Regions from separate parts of the Paenibacillus sp. FSL R7-0048 genome, predicted to be linked through region 2. Evidence: riboswitches for the same ligand, from Rfam matches in the RefSeq annotation. Region 2 holds a riboswitch; the other holds the start of a gene.

Region 1 (11,069 bases), 580 kb from region 2:
GCCCACAACTACTCCAGCGTCATTCTTCAGCTGACTGCCGTTCGCTTGCGATGGCATCAGAACTTGAGCAATCGCTGTAGTAGTCAGAGGATAAATCACTCCGCAAAGAACAATAAACACTAGACATAGCCGTAATATAATAAAGAAATTAGCACCCTTCGATGATGACAACTGTTCTTCAGCGTCCGCATTCGATTTTCTGTTATTCACGATGCTCTCACCCTTTCAATGATTAGTCAATCCGTTGTTATATCCATACACTTACGAGCAAATCAATAAGCTTGATGCCCGCAAAAGGAACGACTACTCCACCTAAACCATAGATAAAAATATTACGTCCCAGCAGCTTCGTAGAACTCATCGCTTTATACGAGACACCTTTCATAGCCAATGGGATCAGCAGCGGAATAATAATCGCATTAAATATTAATGCAGATATAATTGCCGAGCTAGGTGAACCCAATCCCATGACATTCAGGGCTTCCATTTCAGGAATAGCGAGCATGAACATTGCCGGAATAATTGCGAAGTATTTAGCGATATCATTCGCAATACTGAACGTTGTCAACGCGCCCCGCGTCATCAGTAGCTGTTTACCAATAGCTACAACCTCAATGATCTTCGAGGGATCGGAGTCCAGATCAACCATGTTTGCTGCTTCCTTAGCGGCTGTAGTCCCACTGTTCATCGCTAAGCCCACATCAGCTTGGGCAAGGGCAGGTGCGTCATTCGTACCATCACCAGTCATTGCCACCAGCTTGCCTTCGTTCTGCTCACGGCGGATAACCGCTATTTTATCCTCAGGTGTACTCTCTGCAATAAAATCATCTACCCCTGCTTCACGGGCAATAGTAGCTGCGGTCAGCGGATTGTCCCCTGTACACATGATAGTCTTGATTCCCATTTTTCGCAGCTCATCAAACCGCTCTTTCATGCCTGGCTTAACTGTATCCTTTAAGTAAATAAGTCCATAAATCCGGTTGTCTACCGCAACAGCAAGCGGGGTCCCCCCCATCCGAGCGATAGCATCGGAATTACTGTCGAGGTTCGCGGGAATGACTCCGCCTTTCGACTGTACCCATTTCTTCACGGAATCGACTGCCCCTTTACGAACAGATCGTCCATCAAGTAGATCTATACCACTCATCCGGGTCTCAGCCTTAAACTCTACGAACTCTCCGCCTTCAGCAAGTTTGCTGTCATAGCTGCGCTCCAGCTTCTTAGCCAGCTCAATAACCGAACGTCCTTCCGGAGTCTCATCCTTTAGCGAACTAATAGCTGCCCAAGCCGTAAGCTCAGCTTCCGTTTCATCTCCAACAGGCACAAAATCACTCGCCATCCGGTTTCCGAAAGTAATCGTACCGGTCTTATCTAGAATCATTGTATTAATGTCGCCGGCAGCTTCAACGGCCTTCCCTGACATAGCAAGGACATTAAACTGTGTGACGCGGTCCATCCCTGCTATCCCGATAGCGGAGAGCAGTCCCCCGATTGTGGTCGGGATCAGACAGACCAGCAAGGCGATCATAACAGGAATATCTAGATCAACGCCCAGATAAGTCGCAATAGGCCGCAAGGTCACTACTACAATCAGGAAAATCAACGTCAGACTGATCAAAAGTGTATTTAGTGCAATTTCATTGGGTGTCTTTTGGCGTTTCGCCCCTTCAACGAGGGAGATCATCCGATCCAGGAATGACTCACCGGGATCACTGGTAATTTTGACTTTAATCTCATCACTGACTACCCGGGTGCCGCCTGTGACTGAGCCAAAATCTCCGCCGGCTTCCTTAATAACAGGTGCAGATTCACCTGTAATTGCAGATTCATCTACGGAGGCCAGCCCTTCAATTACTTCACCATCGCCAGGGATAAGTTCTCCCTGACTGACGATGACAATATCTCCTTTACGAAGCTCGGAAGAAGAAACGGTCTTCACAGACCCTCCAACGAGTTTGTTAGCTGTGATATCCTGTTTCGTTTTCTTGAGTGAATCCGCCTGGGCTTTCCCGCGGCCTTCAGCCAGCGCTTCAGCGAAGTTGGCAAACAGCACTGTGAATAGCAGAATGAACAACACTGTGATATTGAAGCCTACCGATTTCTCTGCATTAAAATATCCGGGGGCCAGTACCATAAGCAATACAATAATCGTACCGATTTCGACTACGAACATGACCGGATTTTTAATTAACGTCACCGGGTTAAGCTTAATAAAGCTATCCTTTACAGCGCTTAGGAGTATGGGTCCCGTCAGCAGCTTTTTTCTTTTTACAGTACTCATCTTGTTCTCCCTCTTCCTACCGTAAGGTCAAATATTCTGCAATCGGGCCGAGCACAATGACTGGCAGAAACGTCAGAGCCCCGATAATTACTACGGTACCAATCAGAATTCCGGTGAACAGACCATTGTCTGTGCGGAATGTGCCAATCGTCTCAGGAACTGGCTTCTTCTGGATCAGTGAGCCTGCAACTGCCAGCATCGCGATTATAGAGACATAACGGCCAAGCAGCATTACGATCCCGGTTGTAACATTCCAAAAGGTGGTGTTGTCCGCAAGCCCTTCAAATCCTGAACCATTGTTCGCGGCAGAAGAGACATATTCATATAACACTTGGCTAAGTCCATGGAATCCGGGATTCGTGATGGAACCGTTGCCCAAGTCCGTTAAGAACGCACCTGCTGTTGGTACAAGGATAATGAACGGATGCACAAGGATAGCAATCGCAATTAGCTTCATCTCCTTGGCTTCTATCTTTCGCCCGAGAAACTCTGGTGTTCTGCCAACCATTAGTCCACATAAGAAGACACCCATGATGGCATACATCAGCATATTGATTAGTCCGACACCTTTTCCCCCGAAGACGTTGTTGAGCATCATTAGGGCCAGAGGGGTAATGCCACCCAGCGGTGTCAGCGTATCATGCATATTGTTAACACTACCTGTCGTAGCTGCCGTTGTTACCGAAGTGAACAACGAAGATTGCGGGATACCAAAACGTACCTCTTTACCTTCCATGCTGCCTTGCGAAGACTCGATCCCCAGCGTATTGATAGCTGGATTGCCTTTGGTTTCCGCATAATAATTCAATCCCAGCAGTAGTACGAACAAGGTCATCATTGCTGTGAAAATCACCCAGCCCTGACGTTTGTTCTTAGCGAACAATCCGTACATATATGGCAAAGAGGCTGGCAGCATCCACATAGAGAGAATCTCCAGAACGTTCGTAAGTGGATTAGGGTTCTCAAAAGGATGTGCTGAATTGGCTCCGAAGAAGCCGCCACCATTCGTACCTAAGTGTTTAATTGATTCCAAAGAAGCGACTGGACCGATAGCGATTTGTTGCGTCTGCCCTTCAAGTGTAGTGACCTCAAGCGATGGCTTGAGCGTTTGTGGCACATGCAATCCTACCAGCACCAATGAAACTAACAGAGCTAATGGAATGAATACACGAATATGTGCTTTTACGAAGTCCTCGAAAAAGTTCCCGACTGATTTCTGTCCTGTAATCCCTCTGACAAAAGCAACCGCAACAGAAAATCCGCTCGCTGCAGACGTGAACATCATCATCGTGATGACTGCCATTTGTGAAAAATACGATAGTCCCGTCTCCCCGCTATAATGCTGCAGGTTCGTATTGGTCATAAAGCTGATCACCGTATTGAATGAAAGCGTCTGTTCCATATCGGCAATTCCATTCGGGTTCAGCGGCAATCCCCGCTGTAATCTTAGAAAAATATAACTGAAAGCAACCAGTACGATATTAGTTAGAACAAAGCTGAGTGCATACTTCTTCCAGGACATTCCGTCCCGTTTTTTCAGGCCGATCAGCTTATAAATACCTTTCTCTGTGCCTGCAAACCAGCGATCCGTACGATTCGGTTCGTTAGAAAATACATGATATAAATACGTTCCCATCGGCTTGACCAGCAAGATGAGAATTACAATTACGACGACTATTTGCAAAATGCCCATGAATGCCCCTCCTTAAAATTTCTCAGGATGAATCAACGCGTAAACCAGATATATAAACAACAGTAGGGTAACAGCGATTACTAGAATCACAGCTTATCCCTCCCCGTATCCTCAACTACACCTGCGCACCAGCGCATAAAGCCATAAAATAACCCGTAAATTACAGCTAACGAAGCCACCATATACAGATCCATCATATCTTCCGCACTCCTTCCATTATCCTTGATGAGGTGATCTATCGATTAGAAAATCAGCATCACCACTATGGGAATAGATTACATAGCTCGCACCAAGTCTTTTATAGACCAATCTAGGATTTATTGAACTTGTAATCACAAAAATCGGCTGTGTCGTCCAGGTACGGCACATCTGAATATAGCGGCAGCAAAGCGGAAAGCTGCTCTCAAACAGATATACCCTGCCTACCGGGAACGATGGGCGAAACCAAGTGCTCTGATGGCGGGTATCCACTAGAATAACATGCTCAATCCCGAGCTCCTCAAGTAAAGCTTTCTCAGCCACATTGTTGGTTAATCCCGCCATCTTAATACCCCTGAACTTCAGAAGTTTAATGAAATGTTCTCCCGCCTTTGTAGGCGCACATACAAGCACATATTCATTCTGATCCGTCATCTTTTTTCTCCTCCTGCTCATTTACAACAAGGAGGCAACGAAAATCTCCGAAAGGATGTTGACCTATCGTCATTTTCGGGCACAACCTAAAGCTCGGTTGTGTCACGTCATTAGACGCTGCCTTACAAATACCGCTAATGATGAATTTAGCGACCTCTTAGGGGAGGCCTCCATAAATGCTTTGCTTCTAAGAGCACAGCAAAAAGCCACAAAGGATCTCCTCTGTGGCTCGCTAGCGGTCACATTGCACTCATCCTCTCTCCATACGCTTACGAGGTTAGCTGTCGGATTCGGGCGGTGAGAGTCGCCCTACCTGTATAGATGCGAGCTCACTCGCACCCTCTACAGGATTCACCCCATAATCGGCTTCCGACTCTCACATCGGCTGCCGATTGTTGGTTCCCCCGCTTTCCTTACCGGAAATTAAGCGGATCAAATATTCGATTGTCGTTGAAACAGGAGTAATCATACTCTTATGCACGAAGACTTGTAAAACCTGAATGATGCCAAAATAATGCAAATTAAAAACTATTTTCCCATTAGATAGCGCTTACTTGATATCTAATCTCTCTATATCTCTTGTTTACTCGAGTTTGGAGCGTTTAATCGCTATCTATAACCCATGTGATTTTATTCACCTTTTTAGAGCGAAAATACTGCAAATTCCCATTATAGGTAGAAACGCAAGAAGCTGAGGCTGAGCGAGAAAGAGGCGCGATAACACGCCATAAATACCTATTTACCTCGTTTTTCAGTCGTAGTCGGCAGGATATGGTTAAAATTGCTCTAAAAGAACATTTTCCGTTTTTTACAGAAAATCTTGAAAAGAGTATGATTCGGGTTGAATCTAATTCATAAAAAACAATCAACGCTGAGTTCCTGCATTCGCAGGGAACGGGGGAACCATCAGGCCACCTGGCCTACTTGGGGTGAATCCAAAGGAGACTGCATAAGTCTCAATAGGTAGGGCGACTCTCACCGTCCGAATCCGACAGCTAACCTCGTAAGCGTAAAGAGAGAGACCCTTGATCCGCCACGCTTTGGCCCAGGTATATCTGCCTGTAATCCAAAACCGCAGCAGAGGTCCTCCTCTTGCTGCGGTTTTTGCGTTACCTGAGCTTATTAGGTGATAGCACGCTGGATGGGGTGAATGTTTTGAAGCACTATTATTTAGGGATACATCAAGGGCTGCTTGAGCCGATAAGTCTAAATTACGTTTGTTTCGGGGCCTTGTGGTTCGAAGAACATAATCACAGGTACATTGTAGGCTATGCATTTGGCCAGAACCAGATCCAAGCCCTTCGCCAGTTCAGCACACCTTCTTCTTGTAAAGACTGTTTAGACTCTAAGATTGTATATGAGATATATAAAAAAATTCGAGAACAACAGCAGCAGCAGGATTGGTCATCACACCAAAAGCTCCCGTGGTTTACAGCCTTCAAGGAGCCTTGGAAAGATGTAAGCGCCGGTTGGTATGTCTTGAGATCCCGCAGCACCTTTCCCTTACATCTATCTGTTATACGAAAAGAGAAGTTCCGACTATGGCTAGAGCATACCGCAGTCTGTGAGAATAAAATGGAGATGCTCGCTTGTGTAGAAAAGGCTAGTGTCACTCATCATGTTGACTTAAAGCTTTTGGAAATCTAAGGAGGAACCCTACTATGGACCAGCGCAGACTATCCCGCATTGAAGTATTTGTATTGGATGAACCCGAGCCTATTCACTATGGAATGGAAGGGGCTGAAGGCTGCCGTTATGGTATTCTGAAGCTCACCTGTAAGGGAGGCTGCAGTTGGGGGGCTTGTCTGATTTCTGCCAACACCAAAAATTTCGATCTCATTAAATGGAGTTCTTTTTTACGGGCTATCTGTCATTGCCGTCTTGAGGAAGCGCTGGATAAGGTCCGCCGCGAAGGTTCAGATTGGGAGCAGGTTAAGCTTGAGCTAGTTCAGGGTGCTTTGCAGGATTTAAAGGCCAAGCTCCAGGGTAAATCCTTGGCAGGGCATATTCAGCAAGGGCGTCTGTACAGTGTTGCAGCAGGGGGGAGCAATTCCAGAAGTGAACGGCTCTACTACAAGCCTTCAAAAGCTTTATCCACTGCCTCCCAGCAGAAACACAGTTGCCCGGAACCAGACACCGCCGATCTTATCAATAAATCCATCTCTTACTTTTCTATATTATAGATTCAAGCAAATCTCTCATTCTGAAAGGATCGTGTTCACCATGCCTGACCCCTTACCTCCCGAGTCCACCTACAGTACTAAATTTGCAGAGTATGTCCAAAAGTATACTAATGAAGTCTACGTACTTAGTTCCATGTTGTTAGAACAATCTAATGAGGCAGACAAGATTACTATCCGCACCTTCACAGAGCTTCATAAAATATATCGTCAGGATGATTTCGATCCTCAGTTATTCTCTATCCACGCTTACCGCACTTGTATTCACCAGTGTGCTGATTCTTTTGCCCGGCGCTCCCTTCTATCGGCTAAGGCATTACCTTGGGAGGAACAGCTTGTGAAGGTCATGTGGTACGGTCTAAAGCTGCCTCTTTCTCAAATAAGCATTATTCTGCAAAAAAGTGTTCCCGCACTGAAAACACAGCTTAGAGCTGTACGGGAGCAGATGACCACCCAAACGGATATACTAACGAGCGCAAATCTTTCTATAATTTAGTCACTGACTAGAATTCAGACAATCTTTAAGCGCATGAAGCATCTAACGGACTCAGGAGCCTTTAATTGAAGCTTTTCCACAAATATGGCCGGCGTTCGGACTCCAGAGTCACTAATTGTTTATAGAGCACCAAATATACGCCTACTTCCACTCAATAGCATCACTGGAGTCCGCACCCCCTTCAAAAGACCTTGAAATCGCCAAATAACGCCTTCTGAGTCCGAAAGTAAAAATCTCGAGCGATGAGCGTCTCGGATCGTCTTAAAGCAAGCCCTAATCATCTTCCACCAAGGCTTACGGACCCAGATGACGTTACTTACACGTTTATCGCCTTTTGAGCATAGTATCGGACTCCAGTGCAACTATTTGGTTAAAAGAGCTACTAATTCACCATTTTTCATGCCAATAGCGACTATAGTGTCCGATATCTTGCTAAATCTCGATGATTGTTGCATTTAAGTGCTGCTGGGTCCGTTAGCTATATCAGCTCGTATACAAAGAGATTGCCAACTCAAAAACGGGGATATCCCAACAACCATAAATGGTTGTTAGGATACCCCCGAAAATTCAGTTCCTACTATTACACTTTACTCTTACGCGCCTTACCGTACATCCACAATCCTGCCAACATCCCCACTATAGCAACACCAGTCAATACGCCTTGAACGAAATCCATAAAAGTGGAGCCATCCGGAAGCATTCTACTAACCGTAGCCAGCGATACCGAACTCATTAAAAGCATAATGGTATATTGTTCGCTTGTAGACATCATTAGCACTCCTTAAAAGTTATATGAGGTCTTCTTAGATCTTGTAAGCTTTCATTGCTTTTCTGATTTCTTTAATACTTGGGCGTTTGCCGTACATCAGTACGCCGGTACGATAGATCTTGGCTGCCAGCCATCCGAAGATGAAGGTAGTCACAAGCAGGATCAGCAGCGATACAATGACTTGCCAGATCGCCACCTCGCCGACACCAATTCGGAGCAGCATCGTCAATGGTGAGGTGAAAGGCACATAACTCGCTATCTTAACCACTAGAGTATCTGCATTGGAGATACTGAACAGTGGAACATAGAACGCTACGAAGCCTAACATCATGATTGGCATTACCGCCTGACCGAGATCCTCCGTACGGCTGACAATCGAACCTACAGCCGCATACATCAAGGCATAGAGGAAGTAACCTAATACGTACAAGACAAATCCATAGAGCAGCAAGTTAATATTGAGCTGGCCTAAATCGAGATCAAAATCAGCCAATACAGTCGCATTATGCGGGAGCGTCAAATTGACGACGATCGCTGCGACAAAGATCCCAATTTGCAATATTCCTACTAGGAAAACACCGATAACTTTACCGAACATTTGCGCTAAAGGTGAGGCACTTGTAATCAGAATCTCCATAATCCGCGAGCTTTTCTCAGAAGTTATCTCTGCGGCAATCATGTTGCCTGTCATCATAATGGACATAAAGAACAACATAAGCATGGCATATACGATAATGTAGTTAATGGCTGGAGTGTCCTCCTGAGAGCTTTCACTGCCACCGCCTGCGTTAAGCTGTTGTGTAGTAATCTGCACAGGCGTTGACATTGCAGCAATCTGTTCAGAGGTCAGCTTGTCGCCAACGATGAATTGTGTGTTTGCTTGCTGAAGTGCATTTTGGAGATAAACTTGCACATCTCCGTTTAGTTCCCCATCATTACTATGATAAGTAACGGGTGGAAGCCCTTCACCAGTAGGTTCCGCAAAAGTAACATAACCTTCTACGGTCTCTTCATCTAATGCTTTCTTTAACTCGGCATCCTCCGCAGAAGCATATTGTACTATCTTAGCCTGTGGCATGCCCTCTGGCGCAGTATAAGCCTTCAACAATTCTGCAACCTGATTTCCCTCTTCAGCAATCACAGCAATTTGAGTAACTTCACTTTTGGCCGAATCACCCTTAAACTGATCGATGATATAGGGAAGATTCATCCCTATGCTGAGCAATAATACTAGAATCAAAGTAGTAATCATAAATGATTTCGTTCTAACTTTATTTTTAAAGGTAAAGCCGATAATTGTCCCCATCTTATTCATTAGATTCACCCACCGCTCTGATAAAGATTTGGTTTAACGTAGGTTCCTTGATTTCAAAATGCTCCACTTCACCCTGTGCTATCGCCTGCTGTAAAATACGCTGTGCTGCACCGATCTCACTGATCGATAACAGATACCCACGCTCCAGCCGTTTAACTGCTGTAACACCTGCGATGGACTCCAAACCTTTTACCTCATTAGCTGTACGCAGCAATACTTCTTCCCGCGGGTAGCCATTCTTGATCGTGCGGATATCCCCTTGAACGACCGTATTGGATCGATCGAGAATCGTAATGTTACGGCATAGCTCTTCCACATGCTCCATCCGGTGCGTAGAGAAGAGGATACTTGTTCCCGAATCACGTAATTCTTTGACCGTATCTTTCAGCAGCTCCACGTTTACTGGATCCAGCCCGCTGAAAGCTTCATCTAGAATCAGAATCTGCGGCTTATGAACGACAGCGGCGATAAAGCCCATTTTTTGCTGATTTCCTTTGGAAAGCTCTTCTATTTTTTTATTGTAATAATCCGGAACCTCGAATCGATCCAGCCAATAGCGCAAGCTCTTATCTGCATCACTAGCTGACATCCCACGCAGGCGGGCCAAGTAAACGATTTGATCGCTGATCTTCACCTTAGGATATAGTCCACGTTCTTCGGGCAGATAACCCATAAGTTGCTGCAGTTCACTGTTGAAAGGTTTTCCGTTATACAAAATCTTGCCTTCATCAGGGTAGATTAGGCCGAGCACCATACGCATCGTGGTTGTTTTCCCCGCGCCGTTCGCCCCCAGTAATCCGTAAATTTCCCCTTTACCTACGGTTAGGTTAATTCCGTTTACTGCGGTTTTTTCTCCATATTGCTTAACTACACTTTCCAGCTTTAAGGCTTCCATTTCTCTAGTCCCCTCTCTTGTGGTCAATTAGAATAGGACGATGACCCTGTGTCCATAAACTTAATATTTCGTCCAGTTCCAAACTGCGGCTCTTGATAACCTTTACGCCCAAGTCATGAATGCGTTTCTCGTTTTCAGAAAATTGTTCTATGATAAAAGAAGCTACACCCGGTGTATCCATGGTAAAGTGCAAGCCTCCTGGCAACTCAGCCGATAACTCCGCAAGCTCCTCTTCACCCGCAGCATTCACCCAAACCTCGGTCCAAGCACCGAACAGACTGTCTTTTTCAGCCATACCCAGCAGTTCTCCCCGATGCATAAGGACGATATAATCCGCCAGCCGCCGCACCTCATCCACAATGTGTGTGGAGATGATAATCGTTGCGTTGTGCTCATCCATATATTTACGAAGTGTCTCGATCATAATCTTCCAGGCAAAAGGATCAAGACCCGATGAAGGTTCATCCAATAGCAGCAGACTTGGCCGTGCCGCAAGTGCTGCAGCAATTTCGAATTTCCGGCGCTCCCCTTTAGACATCTTCGAAAGTCTCATATGATACGGAACCTCAAAGCGATCCATCAGCTCGTGAAAATACTGATCGTCCCAATTTGGATACCAATACTTCCGAAATCGAGCTGCTTCCGCTGCATTCCAGTGGTTCTCCTCAGTAATTGACGTTTCAGGAACATAGGCAATGGTCTGGCGAAGCTCCAGAGACAACCCGCTATCATACCTGTTCTCGAACCAATAAATCTCGCCTTCCTCTGGATTAGTCAGCTGCATCAGCAGATTCAGCAGCGTGCTTT
Region 2 (11,069 bases):
GATTTCTGACCCTGGAGCGGATCTTGTAGCTCTTGCAATAAGTCATGGAATTCCGGTGATTCCTATCCCTGGAGCTAACGCAGCGTTGTCAGCTTTGATCGCTTCTGGTCTATCTACGAATACGTTCACCTTTATCGGCTTTCTTCCCCGAGAGCGTAAGGACATCCGAGCAGTATTAAGTCCACTTCGTTCGGCTCAAGGCACTTTGTTGTTCTACGAATCTCCCCATCGCGTAGTTAAGACACTTGCTCATCTTCAAGAAGCATTCGGTAATCGCCAGATTGTGTTGGCACGTGAATTAACGAAAAGATATGAGGAGTTTCTACGCGGTTCGATTGAGGAATGTACACTATGGCTGGCTGAACATCCTCCGCTAGGCGAATATGTTATTGTCGTAGAAGGGGAGAGCAAGGAAGATGCAGAAATCGCAGAATCGGCGTGGTGGCGTCAGTTAAGCATTGAAGATCATGTAGCTCATTACGAAGCACAGGATGTACCACGGAAAGAGGCTATGAAAAAAGCGGCATCAGACCGGGGTGTAGCCAAACGGGATATTTATAATGCGTTGCTTGATAGAGCAGAAGAGTAAGTGTTGTAGACGAATTCTTAGAATAACTAAGGATTGTCGGAAACGGCCTGCCCGAGCTTGAATGATTTATCTGCGGGTTAAATGTATTTTGTACAGTTATTTTTGAATTTTTTTATGTATTTGTTCGTTTAGTTGTACTTCATACAGTTATAAAGGTGGAAAGGATTGATTTCACGGAGATATAGGAAATATAAGTGTACAAAATACAATTAATTCGTTTAATGGTAAAAAGCATTTAAAATAACTGTAAGAAATACAACTAAGTATTACTAGTTCCGTCTTGAAGCACATTGCCCTTAGGGAGGGGATAACCAGGAGGGCAAACCCAGACATAAAAAATACCTCCCGCGGTCACGGGAGGTCAAGGAGATATGAAAAGGTTAGAATTAACAATTTGATTAGTTCTATTATATACTATTTAATTTAGTTTGTCACAGGGGTAGGGATGGAAGATATGCATTCATGACAAACTATTTTTCCTTTAAAGTAAGTTACGTTCTCAGCGTTGCCACAGAAAATGCAGGCAGGCTCATACTTTTTAAGCATAATCCGTTCGCCATCAACGTAAATTTCCAGTGCGTCCTTTTCGCCAATGCCAAGTGTACGGCGTAATTCAATAGGAATAACAACCCGTCCAAGTTCGTCTACTTTTCTTACAATTCCTGTTGATTTCATCATAACAATCGTTACTCCTCTCAATGTTCCAAAAACGTCATTATTCGACATTGTTCACTGTTTTATGATACTTATAATACCAACGATTCCCAAATCAGTCAACCTTTTTTCATAGGCTGAATAAGAAAATTTCCATAAGAACTTTGAATGTCCCTATAAAAATTAAGAATTACCCTGAAAGCATTTTGTCGATTTACCAAGACCAAAAATGATACTTTTCGACAAAGTACGACATAATTACTTATTATATACTGATATTAGTTAAAATCATATTAAATTATTAGAAGGAGTTGATCTCATGAAGCAGCCGCTCACGGAAGAAAAAGTTTTCAAGGATCCCGTTCATAATTATATTCACGTACAGGATACGATTATTTGGCGACTAATTAATACAAAAGAATTTCAGCGTTTACGCCGGATTCGCCAGTTAGGTACCTCATATCTCACTTTTCATGGTGCAGAGCATAGTCGTTTTTCTCATTCTTTAGGAGTATATGAAATTACACGCAGAATCATTTCGCAATTTGAGCGCAGCGGGTATAAGGATTGGATTCCTGAAGAAAGTTTGCTTACTTTGTGTGCGGCTTTGCTGCATGATTTAGGGCATGGTCCATTTTCACATTCTATAGAAGAAGCTTTTGAAATGAACCATGAGGATTGGACCTGCCGAATTATTTTGGAGGACACGGAGATAACCGAAATATTGCGTGATGTGGAGGAAGATTTTCCTCGTAAAGTAGCCTCAGTTATCTCTAAGACATATGAGCATGAAATTGTTGTCAATTTGGTTTCCAGTCCGCTGGATGCTGATCGTATGGATTATTTGCTGCGTGATGCCTACTATACAGGTGTAAACTATGGAACCATCGATATTGATCGGATTTTGAGAATGCTTCGTCCTTATAATGGGCGGATTGTAGTAAAAGAATCAGGTATGCATGCCATTGAAGATTATTTAATGTCGCGTTATCAAATGTACTGGCAGGTATATTTTCATCCGGTGACGCGCAGCTCTGAAATTATTTTGCGTCAAATCTTCCGTAGAGCTAAAGAATTGTTCCAAGAGGAGTACAAATTTCGCTTTATGATCGCTCCGCTAGAAGATCTCTTTCGAGGAGAAGTAACAGTGAAACAATATTTAATGCTTGATGAGGCACTGGTACAGACTGCTTTTATGCAATGGACACTTGAAGAAGATGAGTTATTAAGCGACTTGTGTACCCGTTTTATTCATCGTAAACTGTATAAATATGTAGAGATCGAGAATTTGGATACAGATATGATTACGGAAATCCGCAGCAGTTTTGCGGGAGCGGGACTTAACCCAGAATATGACTTAGAGATTGATTATCCGACAGATTTGCCTTATGATGTGTTCCGTCCAGGAGCAGCCTTCGACAATAATCAAATTTTACTGCTTGATCGCAATGAGCAATTGCGGGAAATTTCAGAGGTATCGGATATTGTGCGCTCAATAAGCGGAATTCATCGTGGCAGATATCACCTATATTTCCCACAGGATAAGCTGAAAAAAGCCCTTACACGGTTGCCCTTTTCTGTAGCAGAGATTTTTGCAAAATAATACAAATATTTATGGAACTATTGATAAAAACAACAAGGAGTGAGCTTTAAAATGTATCTGTTCGACACACATACACATTTAGATGCGCCTCAATTCGACGAGGATCGCGAGGAAGTTATAGCTCGTGCAGTAGAGGCCGGAGTTAGCAAGATGATCAATATTGGATTTAATCGGGAAACGATCCCTTCAACGATGAAGCTGGCTGAATCTTATGATTATATTTATGCAGCGGTGGGCTGGCATCCACAGGATGCGATTGATATGAAAGAGGGGGACCTCGATTGGATCGCCTCTCTTTGCAGCCATGAGAAAGTGGTGGCCATCGGAGAGATTGGGTTGGATTATTATTGGGATACCTCTCCCAAGGATGTGCAGCAGGAGGTCTTCCGCAAACAAATTGGACTAGCCCGTGAACTAAAAATGCCAATCTGTATACATGACCGTGATGCCCATGAAGATGTCGTACGGATTTTACGGGAGGAAAAAGCAAATGAAATTGGTGGCGTAATGCATTCTTTCTCAGGCAGCTGGGAAACCGCAAAAATGTGTCTAGATCTAGGATTTCATTTGTCATTTGGAGGACCGATCACGTTCAAAAATGCCAGAGTGCCTAAAGAGGTGCTTGCACAGACGCCATTGGACAGATTATTGATCGAAACAGACGCTCCATATTTGACTCCACACCCCTTCCGAGGCAAGCGAAATGAGAGTGCTCATGTGAAGTTAGTAGCAGAGGCTGCGGCTGAAATTAAAGGGTTAACATGGGAAGAATTGGCTAAAATTACGTATGCGAACGCACTGGAACGATTTGGGATTGTCTGAAAACAGGAGTAAAACGGGTGAAAAATAGAGAATGGCCGATATATTAAACTTTTTTAATATAAAAACGGCTGATTATTACAATATTTTAACCATATATTTGCGTAAACGTGGTTGAATCGTCCTTTACAACATGCATCAAAACAGGATATCATCTTTTCAGTGATGTGAGCTGTTGTTATTGTGACAGCCATTGATTCATGGATCGTCTCGCTGAGTCTCCGTATGGAGAACGGGGGAACCAATATTGAACTGCCGCATGCCTGTATCTTGAATACGACTAGGAATTGCCGCAGAACAATATTTGATTTCTTCACGTGGTCTTTGGGGTGAATTTAAGGGCAACCGCCGTGAGCGGGTGACCTGAAATAGGGCGTCTCTCTTTCGTCCGAACCCGACAGCTAACCCCGTAAGCGCAAGTAAGAGAGGCAACCTCGTGCACAAACATTCCCGCGTATTCTGACATCGGAGAAGCCACGAAAGAGTCCTCAAGAGAACTCTTTTTAGGCTTCTTTATTTTTGAATAAACTGAATGTTGCCCGCATACTGTTATATAACAGGTGTAGGAGTAGCTGTGCCGAGCAGGCGATCCATGAGCAGGAGACGCTAAGTTAATACGTGCGTATCCTGTGACAATCTCAAATAGTTTCGTCAAAGAAATTCAGTCCTCATGATATACAAATTGACGACGAGGCTATGTAAGGAGGATGGAGAGAATGGGCTTATTCCAACCAGAGGTATCCCATGATTCGCAGTCATCCAGCAGGTCTTTCGCATTACGGTGGGAGCAAGTAAATACTCGCGTACTTTTACTTGCAGGTGTGATTTCAATCGCAATCGCGCTGTTAATTCTGCTGTACGTACACGGTCAAAGTAATAAACAATTAGTTTTAGTAATAGACGGGCAAACACAGACACTTGAAACGCGAGAAGCACTTCTTGGTGATGTGTTGGAGAAAGAGCAAATTTCGCTGCAGCCGCATGATGAATTATCTTTAGGTCTGAGTGATGAAATAAAAGACGGTGACCGTGTCGTTATCAATCGTGCGCAGAAATTTAGCCTTACTGCGGACGGAGCAACAAAAACGTTATATACGACCGAAGACACTATCGGTCAAGCGATTGACAAACTGGGTATCAACCTAGAAGGCTATGATAAGATTTTTCCTTCGTTAGACACCACCATCTCTGCTGACATGGAGATTAAGATCGTTCGTATCAACAAGCAAACGGTACAGCGAACAACTAACTTACCTTTCCGTGTTATTAAGACAGCAGATCCCTCCCTTACTGTGGGAACAGTTAGAGTGGCACAGGCAGGCAAACCAGGCGTCATGGTTCAGCATATTGAAAAGATCTATCAAGACGGAGAACTGGCCTCTATGCGCATGATCGGCAAGGAAGTACAAACGGTAACAAAAGATAAGATCATTGCCGTTGGTACTAAAGCACTTCCTAAGCCTACTGTAGTTGCTAAAGCTACAACAACTTCCAAATCAAGCACTACCTCCAAAACGACTAAAGTTAGCGCTAAGACTAAGAACGTCACAAGCAAGGCTGGCGTAGACTTTGAGTACAAGAAGATGATTAAGAACGTCTCCATGACAGCTTATTCGTCAGAAGAGCCAGGGATAGGTACTAAAACTGCCTCCGGAACACGCGTAACGGAAGGTCGTACAATTGCAGTAGATCCGAATGTAATTCCTATTGGCTGGTGGGTTTATATCGATGGGCTTGGATTCCGCCGTGCAGAGGATACTGGCGGTGCCATTAAAGGCAATAAAGTGGATGTCTATTATGATTCCCTGAGCCATGCTCGTAATTTCGGCCGTAAATCACGTACCGTTTATGTGATTGGACCTGTGAAACCAGAGCTTAACTAGAACTGAAGCTTTTGCAAAAAATCCTTTGATAAGCTATAGTGATGATAACCGTTAAGGAACGCTGGATGATCATTTCGTTGATCGCAGAGCAACCGCTCATCACTTATACATTCTTTAACCAAAAGAAGAGGAGCGAATCCTCTTCTTTTTGCTTTTTTTGGAAGGAGTCAAGAAATATGATTAAGGAATTAATCGTCGTTGAAGGCAAAAGCGATACCGTAGCCATTAAGCGTGCTGTAGAAGCGGATACCATTGAGACAGGCGGCTCTGCTGTAAACCGGACTGTAATTGCTAAGATCGCGCTTGCTATGGAACGTAGAGGGGTTATTATTCTTACGGACCCGGACCATGCTGGGGAGCGAATTCGTAAAATCGTTTCAGCGAAGGTGCCGGGCTGCAAGCATGCTTTTATTCCAGAGAAGGACGCAACTCGAAAAGGGGATATCGGTGTAGAGAATGCATCGCCAGAGGCGATTCGTCATGCGCTGCGTAATGTACATACCTCTTTTGAAGGAGCACCTGCTTTGATTGGTATTGATGATCTTATGGCCGCTGGAATGCTTGTACACCCTCGGGCTGCTGAAAGACGTATGGCACTTGGTAATTTGCTTGGAATCGGATATTGTAACGGCAAACAGCTGTACAAGCGGCTGGCGATGTTTGGGATTACGCGGGAGGAATTTGCCGGGGCTCTCGCCCAAATTGATCAGGGAGGCATTACTTCATGAGTGGTAGAGAGGAAATTTCGACTCCAAAACGGACCAAAGAGATTATTCAACGTTATGGATTCAAGTTCAAGAAAAGCCTGGGACAGAATTTTTTGATTGATCAAAATATTTTGGACAAGATTGTAGACGCTGCTGGACTAGATAGCGATTCTGGGGCGCTGGAGATCGGGCCGGGAATTGGAGCGCTGACGGAGCGTCTGGCACTAACAGCGGGTGCTGTAACTGCCGTAGAGATTGACCGTAGACTGATTCCAATATTAAAAGACGTACTTTCCCCCTATCCCCATGTTAAGGTTCGTAACGATGATGTCCTCAATGTGAACTTGCAGGAAATGTTCAAGGAAGATTTCACCACTGTGAACAAGGTCAGTGTGGTTGCTAACCTGCCTTATTATGTGACTACTCCGATTCTGATGAAGCTGCTCGAAGAGAAGCTTCCCCTTGATAACATCGTTGTAATGATTCAGAAGGAGGTTGCGGAGCGTATGGCTGCATCTCCAGGTGGAAAGGAATACGGAAGTCTTAGCATTGCCGTGCAGTACTACAGCGAGCCTGAGCTCGTCTGTATCGTGCCACGTACGGTATTCATCCCTCAACCTAATGTGGAGTCTGCTGTTATCCGTCTGAAGGTTAGAGAGCATCCTCCGGTAAAGGTGGAGAGTGAGAAGCATTTCTTTGAAGTGGTTCACGCTTCTTTCACACAGCGCCGCAAGACGATTGCTAACAATCTGAAGGCTCGTTACTTCCCTGAACAAGGACGTGAGCAGCTGGAGGCTTTACTCGCAGAAGCGGGTATTGAACCGACCCGTCGCGGAGAAACACTCAGTCTTGAAGAATACGCCCGCTTAAGCGGTGTTTTGCTAGCCGCTGGAATTGAATAAGCAATAGGAAACGGTTGTTGTCTTAAGGACGACAACCGTTTCTCGTAGAAATATAAGGATGTTATTCTGGTGGAGCATTATACATTCTTATATTTTAAAAATATGTTGAGTTATGAACCAACTGAGGCCTTTGCCCATACGATGGGGTAGAGGTGGTGGTTGTAATGAATTTAGGAGACTTGGTCGTTCGCAAATCTTATGGCGGTGATTTAACATTTCGTGTAGATAATATTGTGCAGGATAGAGCCGTCATTAAAGGCACAGATTTCCGCCTGTTGGCGGATTCTCCTCTGGATGACCTGGTTCAAGTGCCTCCTACCCGAATAACGGAACGGGGACAGCAAGCACAGATCAAAGCGAAGGAATCACTGACACAGCTGCGGAAGGACCGTCAGGAGCAAAGTCAGCGGAGCGGGGGAACCCTAACAGAGGGGACATGGGCTCCACCGTCCAAGGAAGCTCCTTATTTTGAAGTGCCAGGTAAAGTACTGCATCTGGATGGCGATCCGGCATATTTGAATAAGAGCCTTAGCTTATACGAGCAGCTGCGGATTCCCGCTGAAGGGCATCATGTTCATGAATCTGCAATGGCTGATACGTTATACCGGCTGTTGCCCCGTGTACGCCCAGATATTGTAGTGATCACTGGTCATGATGGGGTACTGAAGCAACAGCATACTTACGATCTGTATAGTCTGAATAGCTATAAAAATTCGCAAAACTTTATAGCTGCTATTAGGGTAGCTAGGGAGTATGAGCGGAATTTTGATGCGTTGACTATTGTTGCCGGTGCTTGTCAATCTCATTTCGAGGCCTTACTTGGAGCTGGAGCTAATTTTGCCAGTTCACCTGGTCGAATTTTGATCCATGCTCTGGATCCCGTGTATGTAGCAGCAAAATCATCCTTTACTTCCATCAGGGATACTGTAAATCTTAGCGATGTTCTGAATAATACCATCAGCGGCAATCAGGGTATTGGTGGTGTTGAGACCCGTGGCAGCTTCCGCATCGGAATGCCGCGACTGCAGAATCTGTCGGCGCTAAAAGTGACACCATCAGCCATTTAAGCGGCAGAGATAGGTCTATGGTGTCAGGAATATAGGTAATTTGAATGGGCTGAATAGAATATCCGAAAGAAAGGGTGAGCGCTGAGCTTAACCCTTTCTTTTTTTCTTTGTAATGCCTATATTACAGATAACAAGGATATTAGTCCGGCGCTGATTTCTCGCAAAAAAATTCCGTTGACAACGAAATATGCATCAACTATAATTAATTATTTATTTGCTTTGACATTGTCCTGAAAAAGTTGTATAATGGACAAGAAAAGAGGTGGTCGTCAGGTAATGGCTAATAACGCGCTGTTGGAAATCAAACGCAGTCTTGAAGCTCACGTCGGTCATAAGATCACATTGCGTGCAAACGGAGGTCGTCGTAAAACCGTTGAACGCACAGGTGTCCTGGAAGAAACGTACCCTTCTGTATTTATTGTCAAACTGGATCAGGAGCAGCAAACTTTTAAGCGAGTCTCCTATAGCTATGCCGATATACTTACTGAATCTGTGGAAATCACAGTTTGTGAAGACGATGGGCAGATGCGGATTATGTATATTAAAGCTTAATGTTTCACGAACAGTCTCCCTTGGAGGCTGTTTTTTGTTTGCGTTTTTTGGGACAAATATTTGGTGCATGATCCGTGTGCTAAGCAAGCATACTAATTGGGCAACGGGTTAATCATTTATTTTCATAAGGGAGGAATTCCGTAATGAGCCGCAGAAAACGAGGCATGATGTCGGAGGAACTGAAGACAGAGTTAGCCAAGGAGCTGGGTTTTTATGAAACCGTGGAACGTGAGGGCTGGGGTGGAATTACAACTCAAGACGCTGGCAACATGGTGAAAAAAGCGATACAGCTTGCTGAACAGGCTGCGCGGAAATCTTAAATTTTAGGCTATAAAGTGAATATTACTGAAAAAGGGTGCGTCTAAATGGCGACACCCTTTTATTATTGGACTTCATTAGAAGTTTCTCATATAATATGTTAAGTTGTTTTTACGGGAAAAGCTGAAGGTGGGTGAACGCCTTGAAAATGTATGAAAAGGCACCAGCTAAAATTAATTTGATGCTGGATGTGCTGCACAAACGTGCTGACGGTTTTCATGAGGTGGAAATGATTATGACCATGGTAGATTTAGCAGACCGCTTAGAGCTGTCTGAGCTGCCAAGGGATACTATTATAATATCAAGTCAGGCTGGTTATATTCCCCTGGACGAGAAAAATTTAGCTTTCCAGGCGGCAAGGCTTATTAAAGACCGTTATAACGTGAAGAGTGGGGTACATATCCATCTGGATAAAAGAATTCCGGTTGCGGCTGGCCTGGCTGGCGGCAGCAGTGATGCCGCAGCTACGCTACGCGGTCTAAACCGTCTGTGGCGTCTGGGTATTCCTGCACAGGAGCTACAGGAGCTTGGCGCTGAGCTGGGTTCTGATGTACCTTTCTGCGTCACAGGCGGCACAGCCTTGGCTACAGGACGAGGCGAAAAGCTGACACCAATCAATAACCCGCCACAATGCTGGGTTGTGTTGGCGAAACCACCGATCAATGTATCGACTGCAGAAGTGTATGGACGCGTTCGGAGCAATAATATAGCGGTTCATCCTTCTGCTCGAAAGATGCAGCAAGCGATAGAAGCTGGAGACTTTGGGGGCGTGTGCAACCATCTGGGCAACGTGCTTGAGGATATTACCTTAAAGCTGCATCCAGAGGTTCAGCAGCTCAAGGAAGCGATGATAAAGCTTGGAGCAGATGGCGTACTGATGTCAGGCAGCGGACCTACCGTATTCGGATTAGTGTCCAAGCAGTCTAAAGTAGCAAGGATTTACAACGGACTGCGAGGGTTCTGCAAGGAAGTCTACGCAGTGAGATCACTGAATTAGTCTGCTTCTCTTGTGTAAACCCGTACAAAAGTGATATATTTTTCTAAAATATTCGGTTTTGGCGAGGAGCATTCCGTGAAGAAATTAAAAAGAAGCCAACGTTTGGTAGACATGACTCAGTTTTTACTTGAGCGGCCGCATGAACTACTGCCGCTGTCTATATTTGCCGATCGCTATGGAGCTGCTAAGTCCTCCATTAGTGAAGATTTGGCAATCATAAAAGAAGTATTTGAAGGTGAAGGCATCGGAGAGCTGCAGACTTTAGCTGGTGCAGCGGGTGGAGTACGTTATATCCCGGTTATGCCTAAAGATATGGCGCTTACCTTTGTGCAGCGCTTATGTGTGCAGCTAGAGCAGACTGACCGGATATTGCCTGGCGGTTATTTGTATATGTCGGATCTACTTGGGTTGCCGTCTTTGATGGAACAGGCGGGTAAGATCATCGCAACGGCCTTTTACGGATCGGAAATCGATGTGGTGATGACCGTTGAAACGAAAGGCATTCCACTAGCCTATGCAACAGCAGCACAGCTAGGCTTGCCGGTAGTGCTTGTGCGACGTGACCATCAGGTTACAGAGGGATCAGCAGTAAGTATTAACTACGTATCAGGATCTCATAAAAGCATACACACAATGTCTCTCTCCAGACGTGCACTCAAGGAGAAATCGCGAGTACTTATCGTAGATGACTTCATGAAGGCGGGAGGGACTGTACGTGGTATGGTCGATCTGCTCGGTGAATTTAATGCCGAGGTTGCTGGGGTAGGCGTTTTAGTGGAATCAGGCGCTGTAGAGACGGAAGAGCGTCTGTTGCACGATTACGTGTCCTTGGTAAAACTAAGTGAAGTAGACTCGAAAGAGCGGAGAATTTCGGCGCATCCGGGCAACTACTTTTCCTCTTGATTAGCCATTCTCTTACATTTTCAAAAAGCGTGGAAATTGTCGAAAACGTAAGGAATATTAAGAAAACTACTCGAT

What was found. A riboswitch is a leader RNA that binds a small molecule or an ion and turns the genes downstream of it on or off. The one in region 2 is predicted to bind cyclic di-AMP.
Region 1: linked by a shared signal. The riboswitch ahead of NSQ91_RS02750 (hypothetical protein) and the one ahead of NSQ91_RS00190 (3D domain-containing protein) in region 2 are both predicted to bind cyclic di-AMP.

The regions. Positions count from the first base shown of each region.
Region 1 is NZ_JBBORF010000001.1:618,125-629,193, reverse strand. It holds gene kdpC (potassium-transporting ATPase subunit KdpC) at 1-210, opposite strand, end outside; gene kdpB (potassium-transporting ATPase subunit KdpB) at 248-2,281, opposite strand; gene kdpA (potassium-transporting ATPase subunit KdpA) at 2,298-3,974, opposite strand; gene kdpF (K(+)-transporting ATPase subunit F) at 3,987-4,064, opposite strand; gene NSQ91_RS02750 (hypothetical protein) at 4,191-4,607, opposite strand; cyclic di-AMP (ydaO/yuaA leader) riboswitch at 4,858-5,047, opposite strand; cyclic di-AMP (ydaO/yuaA leader) riboswitch at 5,467-5,631, shown strand; gene NSQ91_RS02745 (hypothetical protein) at 5,700-6,254, shown strand; gene NSQ91_RS02740 (hypothetical protein) at 6,269-6,790, shown strand; gene NSQ91_RS02735 (hypothetical protein) at 6,831-7,283, shown strand; gene NSQ91_RS02730 (hypothetical protein) at 7,864-8,055, opposite strand; gene NSQ91_RS02725 (ABC transporter permease) at 8,087-9,367, opposite strand; gene NSQ91_RS02720 (ABC transporter ATP-binding protein) at 9,360-10,262, opposite strand; gene NSQ91_RS02715 (ATP-binding cassette domain-containing protein) at 10,267-11,069, opposite strand, start outside.
Region 2 is NZ_JBBORF010000001.1:38,202-49,270, forward strand. It holds gene rsmI (16S rRNA (cytidine(1402)-2'-O)-methyltransferase) at 1-589, shown strand, start outside; gene NSQ91_RS00175 (AbrB/MazE/SpoVT family DNA-binding domain-containing protein) at 1,013-1,267, opposite strand; gene NSQ91_RS00180 (HD domain-containing protein) at 1,563-2,846, shown strand; gene NSQ91_RS00185 (TatD family hydrolase) at 2,898-3,668, shown strand; cyclic di-AMP (ydaO/yuaA leader) riboswitch at 3,867-4,096, shown strand; gene NSQ91_RS00190 (3D domain-containing protein) at 4,382-5,548, shown strand; gene rnmV (ribonuclease M5) at 5,725-6,276, shown strand; gene rsmA (16S rRNA (adenine(1518)-N(6)/adenine(1519)-N(6))-dimethyltransferase RsmA) at 6,273-7,157, shown strand; gene yabG (sporulation peptidase YabG) at 7,322-8,224, shown strand; gene veg (biofilm formation stimulator Veg) at 8,501-8,776, shown strand; gene NSQ91_RS00215 (small, acid-soluble spore protein, alpha/beta type) at 8,920-9,096, shown strand; gene ispE (4-(cytidine 5'-diphospho)-2-C-methyl-D-erythritol kinase) at 9,237-10,091, shown strand; gene purR (pur operon repressor) at 10,167-10,994, shown strand.